2 regions of the Metasolibacillus sp. FSL H7-0170 genome follow, and region 1 is predicted to be linked to the other one. Evidence: riboswitches for the same ligand, from Rfam matches in the RefSeq annotation. Region 1 holds a riboswitch; the other holds the start of a gene.
The links. Region 1 has a riboswitch for thiamine pyrophosphate ahead of MHH70_RS04560 (thiamine phosphate synthase). Riboswitches for the same ligand answer to the same signal wherever they lie in the genome.
Positions count from the first base shown of each region.

Region 1 (3,214 bases):
TTGCTATATTGCGTAGTACCCATAATTGGAAGTCCGTCTATTGTTTGTGGCCGCACACCACACCAAGTTTCGACAATCTCAGCCTTCGTTAGTGATGGCATCATATGAATAGCTCGGGATAATAAAGAATAAATGCCACCGACAGTTACTGCATCATCTTCTAGCAGAGGATAGCTCGTAGCACCAATCAATAAACGATTATTGTGCTTTGGTACGATATAACAGCCATCTGTTGAAAAAATGGTTGCCTTCGGTAGCTGTGCCGCTTTTACCATTAAGCATTCCCCTTTTACTGGGTGCACCGGGCAAGTAATATGAAGTTTGGCTGCAAGCTTCGCTGTCCAGGCACCCGCAGTCAAAACAGCTTGCTGAACAGCGTAGTGCTTAGAGGCTGTCTGGATATGTGTAACTTGTTGTTGCTCTTTCTCTATCGCAATAACTTCCTCTTCAATTATATTTGCGCCAAGCTTCTGTACAGCGAGTGCTAAAGCCTTTGTTAAATTTCTTGCATTTACTTGATGGTCCTCGTATATATGGAAGCCCTCTGTAATAGAATGACCCAATAAAGGTTCGCATTGCTGTAACTCTGTTTGATTTAGCCATTGTACAGAGGTAGGGTGGTCCCGATATAAAAATTGATACTGCTGCTGCAAATTTACTCTAACTTCCTCAGCAGCTGCAATTTTAATTAGCCCGGAAGGTAATAAACCAACTTCTTGCCCAGTTAAATGTAATAGCTCCTCGGCGAGTGATTTGTGTAGCTCTCGACTTTCCAGCGCTAAATGATAAAGGGGCGAAGGGGTGTGAAATTCATTTTGACCACCAAGCATACCCCCAGCAGCGAGTGATGCTGTCGTTGTTTTTTCTGTATGGAAAATCGTCACAGGCTGTTGCTGTTTTAATAATTGATAGGCGATAGATAATCCAATAACCCCACCACCGATAATCGTAAAGCCTTGACACTTCATAAATTGCTCCCCTTAGTTAAAAAACATTGATATTGCGGCATAGCCCTGTGCGCCGACCTGCATCACTTGTTGTGCATTGCTGCTTGTTATACCACCGAGTGCAAGCACGGGTATTTTGACAGTACGGCATGTTTCAGCAAGTGCCTGAAGCCCTAGCGCTGGTACACTTGGTTTACAGGTTGTTGGAAAGACAGGAGAAAAGTATAAATAATGCATACCTCTTTCAGCACTTTGTAACGCTTCAGCCTTTGTATGCGTAGATTGCCCACATATAAAAGGATGCTGTGTCACATTTACAGCCTGATTTGCTGCAAAATGACAGCCAAGTAAGTCGTATTTGTAAGCGAGCTCCACATATGTATGAATGATTAATTGCTTTGCACTTATACCAGCCTGTAAAAGTGCGGCAATTGCGTTATCGATTTCAGTAAGTGAGAGCTGCTTTTCGCGAATAATAATGGCATCAACACGAGTAGCGACATCCTTTATTTGGTCAATTGTTTGTGGTGTAAAGCCTTGACCACTCGTAATAGCATGAATCATTTTAGTTTCCTCCAATAAAAAAACGTTACTTCTCCCATAGGAAAAGTAACGCTTACTTAAAAAATCGTAACAAATAATAGGCGACCACTTTCCTACGCTAGTATCAACTAGATCAGGTTCCAGGAATCCCAAAGTTTACTTTGATCTCAGCCGTTCACAACGGCACCTCCAGTGGATGGCTATGCAATTAGTTAACAATATAGCATATGTTTTCTAGAATGTCACGATGGAATTATCAGTTAATTCATTACTATTGAAATGTGTGATTCTTGATAGCCCGTGCTTATACGAGGAAATGATTGAAAAGGGAATAAAATTAGCTCAAAAATATGATGCAGAATATAAATATATTGAATGCTACCTTGATGATTTTGAGGAAATCAATCATCGTTTAAAAAGCAGAGAAAAGATGCTCAGTCAAATTAGTGAAATTCGTTCGAAGGAAGGCTTTTATGCTACGCTTAACAGTGCAAAAAAGCCAATCGATTTCAAATGTTTAGTAGTTGATACAAGTCAGCCGATAGAAAGATATATAGAAAATGTCATTCGTTATATTAAATTTCGTATGCCAAGGGGAATTAAATGGAATTAAAGTAATTTATCCCTAAGACGCTTACGGTTAAGTGGGAGCTCCACTGCGCATAAAAGCCCAATTGGTTCAACTAACAATCAGTGAGGATGAGGAAAACCCCCGCTGATTAAATTTTCTCTTTATACGATAATCATGGTTGTGAGATTATAAATGTGGATGAAAAATTACATAAAAAGCTATTAGATTTTTTCAAAGAATGGAGGCATCAATCAAAACCATGATGAAGGCGAAAAGGCGAGGAATAATACGAAAACTGAAGCTTTTAATTATTGGGCTACTAGTTGCTGCGCTGTTCTCAGGCATTATCTTTCCATATTCAATTTTTAGTGTATATCCGACTGTCGCAGTAGAGACTAATGAAATGCGTCAGCAGAAATATAAGGAGGATTTAGCGGTTTTGCAATCGCTATATGAGGAAAAAGCGCTGCAACCAGATTATGTTGTGTCTTATTCGATTTCCTTATTGGCATTGTATGAGATGAGCTGGCTGACAGATTTCAATAGACCTATGAAACGTGCGCAGTGGGGACAAATTTTAACAAATGTTCAATCTGCCAAAAATGCTCTTATTCATTTAGGTTTTCAAGAGTCGATGCTTTCAACTGAGGCGAAAATGTATTTAGAACAAATGGTCGATTTATTAATGCACATGGAGGAAACAGTAGCTTATCATATAAATAAGCAGGGTACTTATTCGCGCAAACGTATAAATATTGCGATTAGCAATTTACAAAATGATATCGCCTTTTCATTAGGGCTCTATACTCGTTTTTGGCAAGAATATTATAATGATAAATAGGACTAAGTGATTGGGTGAGGAGCAACTATTTTACTAATTTTAATGTTTATTTTACAATGATAGTAGATTTACATAGGAATGGGGAGCAGCTATGGTAAAAGAAAAATTATTTTCTCGTGAAATAAAATTTTGGAAAAGTTTAATATTTAAAATGATTTTAGCTGTAGGGCTAAGTTTATTTATTAGCTCACATATTTCACAATTTATTAGTTTACAAGTTAGTAAAGTAATTGAATTAGATGGTATTGCGGGCGTTGTAATTAATACATTCATTTCATTATTTATCGGAACAGTAATTATTGCGCTATGTAC
Region 1 is NZ_CP151964.1:953,429-956,642, reverse strand. Features, by position in the region: gene thiO (glycine oxidase ThiO) at 1-968, opposite strand, end outside; gene MHH70_RS04560 (thiamine phosphate synthase) at 981-1,511, opposite strand; TPP riboswitch at 1,584-1,691, opposite strand; gene MHH70_RS04555 (hypothetical protein) at 1,738-2,103, shown strand; gene MHH70_RS04550 (hypothetical protein) at 2,321-2,902, shown strand; gene MHH70_RS04545 (methyl-accepting chemotaxis protein) at 2,994-3,214, shown strand, end outside.

Region 2 (3,214 bases), 1.3 Mb from region 1:
ATATGGTAAATCCTCCTCATTCGCTAAAATAATTGGCCCGTCGATAGCTACCTTTTTTAGCACGCTTACTTGTAATTGTACAATGCCGGCAACATCTGTCGTATGTCCCGCCATTTCACCATCGCCCTGCATTGCATGCATATCACCGATATAAACACCGCCACCCTCCACTTTTACAGGGCAAATAATAGTAGCTCCTTGACGTACGCGGCTAATGTCCATATGGCCATCGGTTTTATGTGAGACTAATTCCTCCTCAGTTAAAATAAACTCATGTGGTGCACCGATTAATGCCGCACCAAAATCACCCGCATTATGTGAATCAGGTAGCGCTTTTGAAGGCACTGTGCCTAACTGCCCTAAAAATGGGCGCATTCTTGCTAACACGCCAACTAAATCAGAAGGCGCTAAACTTACGACAGGATTTTGCTTCGAGTTTTCAGGTATTCGCATATAATGATTAGCATCTAACGCAATTTTTCGCGCACCGTCCTTGCCCACTGTCACACCTAATTGTTCATTATGGTGAAAAGCCATCGTATAGCCATTTGTGATAGCAAATGGCGCAGTTGCTGTATCACAAATTGCACAGCGAATTGCCTGTGGTCCGATTCCTTGAACCTTCGTTTGTGGATGTAGCTTGCCGCAGCCAGGGCATTTTACTTTCACAAATGGGTCACCTATGAAACGGTCTGGCAGTGCTTCATCCGTACCAGATGCAGTCGCAATGGACGTTACTTGAATTGATTTAATTTTAATAACAAGTGCATCTCCAACTTCAGCACCCTCTATGTATACCGGTTTTGTTACTTCATGCCCGCCTCGTATTTCAGGTGTTAGCATTGGTCCCCAGCAGCCAGGTGCTGTGTTGGCAATAATTGTCCCGCCATTTCGGAGCGGACCAAGCATCGGCTTATTTGGATCTAATACACCATTCGTAAACTCATTGACAAAAAGCGTTTCTACTGCTTTAATCGTTTCGTTATTCTCATGTTCGATTGGTTGTTCATTCGTCATTAAAGCCACCATCCTTTTATACTTTATATTACTAGTTTAACTAGTGATATATTGGAGTACAAGCATTTACGTGAATTTAGAAACTTTTGTGTGTTAAGCGACTTTTTATATGTCTATATTGACAAGTTGCAGCAAAAGATAACAAGCTAGTTGAACGGTGCATTAATATTATATTCTCAATACTAATCTAGAGATTATTTTATATTAATAATCCTTATCACAATGAGCTGTTTATTTTGTTTTAAAGGAAAGTAACTGTAAGCGGCCACTTGACAAACAATTATGTCTATGATTAGCTAGATACAATCAAATATTCAAATTACTAGGGGAGCATAATTTTGCTGAGAGAGACAAGTCTTGACCCTTTGAACCTGATCTAGGTCGTACTAGCGTAGGGAAGTAATGGTGAAATATGTGCATATATTTTGTTATATACATTAACCCATTCCTTATACTACAGGAATGGGTTTTTTGTGCCTAGTATACACATGTACTCTCAGGTGCAAATTCCGAGTTTCCATGACAAAAATAAGGGTTATCTAAAAAGAAAGGGGCTGAATCTAGAGAGTTCTGAAGACAAGACACAGATTTGAGGAACACAAATCTCACAGAAGGCTAGGTATGATTAGGTGAGCTTGCCAAACAAAACAAAGCTCTTTCTGTTTAATTGAACCACCGTATACAAATTCATACGTAAGTTTGAGAGGTAAGGAGTTCATCGCTCCCCCTACTCAATTATATTTTAGTAATGACAAAGGAGAGTAAATTCAATGACATTTTCTGATCGTTTATTTAAAAAAGTGCAGCCTGTATGGAATAGTTATTTAGAACATCCTTTTGTAAAGGGGATTGGGGAAGGGACTCTTGATAAGGAAAAATTCATACATTATATGAAGCAGGACTATGTGTATTTAATAGAGTACTCTAGAGTTTTCGCAATTGGGAGTGCCAAAGCCAATGATTTAAAAACAATGACTATTTTTGCAAATTTATTGCATGGAACAATGAATTTTGAAATGGATTTACACCGTGAGTATGCAGCGAAATTTGGGATTTCCAACGAAGAATTAGAAAATACAGAGCCATCTGCTACAATGACAGCGTATACAAGCTATATGCTTAGCCAAGCACAGTTAGGCGGAGTAGAGAATACGATTGCAGCAGTATTAGCATGTGCATGGAGTTACAATTGGATTGGTAAAAAATTAGCTGAATGGCCAAATTCTTTAGAGCATGAACTCTATGGAAACTGGGTTAAAATGTATTCTTCTGACGGGTTTACTAAAATTGCTGAAGATTGCATCGATTTAATCAATGAGATTGCACAAGGAAAGCCAGAAGATGAACTGAATAAACTAGAAGAAATATTTGTGAAAACAAGTTACTTTGAATATATGTTCTGGGATATGGCTGAAAACATTTCAATGTGGCCAGTAAAAGAATTAGCAAAAATTTAATATTGATTTGGTGTAAATAATAATCGAATGGACAGGAAAAGAATAATTAAATAGAATCTGACCACTAGAGAGGGTGTATTACTACTTACAAACTAGTACATCCTAGTAGAAAGAAGCGGTTCATGAAAATAAATTGATAGATTTCAGACCACTTCTTTTCGCAAGTGGTTTCTCTATTACAAAAAAGGCGGGAATGTTGTGACAAATAATATCGAGAGATTGATGCTTCAAGTAGAAAATCGCAAACAAGAATTGATTGATTTGGTTACTACACTTATAAAGTTTGAAACACCCGCACCACCTGCAAGAAATACAAAAAATATTCAACAATTTATCGCAAATTATTTAAAAAATCTTAATTTTGAAATTGATATATGGGATGTGTATCCAGATGACCCCAATGTCGTTGGGGTGAAAAAAGGAACGGAACCTGAATTATATAGCAGTTTAATTATTAATGGGCATGTTGATGTAGCTGAAATACGAGATGACGAACAATGGTTAACGAATCCTTTTGATCCAATAGTAACTGAAGAGGCTATTATAGGTAGGGGCGTAGCTGATATGAAAGGAGGAATTGCAGGGGCCCTATTTGCATTAAAACTTTTACATGAGGCAAAATTTGAGGTGAAGGGCGATCTCATTTTCCAATCTGTCATCGGAGAAGAAGTCGGAGAGGCTGGTACACTTCAATGTTGTGAGCGAGGATATAAAGCCGACTTTGCGCTTGTTGTTGATAC
Region 2 is NZ_CP151964.1:2,205,351-2,208,564, forward strand. Features, by position in the region: gene MHH70_RS10170 (acetamidase/formamidase family protein) at 1-1,017, opposite strand, end outside; TPP riboswitch at 1,332-1,432, shown strand; gene tenA (thiaminase II) at 1,788-2,474, shown strand; gene MHH70_RS10180 (acetylornithine deacetylase) at 2,673-3,214, shown strand, end outside.
Region 2: it holds a riboswitch for thiamine pyrophosphate, as region 1 does, so the genes downstream of both, tenA (thiaminase II) here and MHH70_RS04560 (thiamine phosphate synthase) in region 1, are expected to answer to the same signal.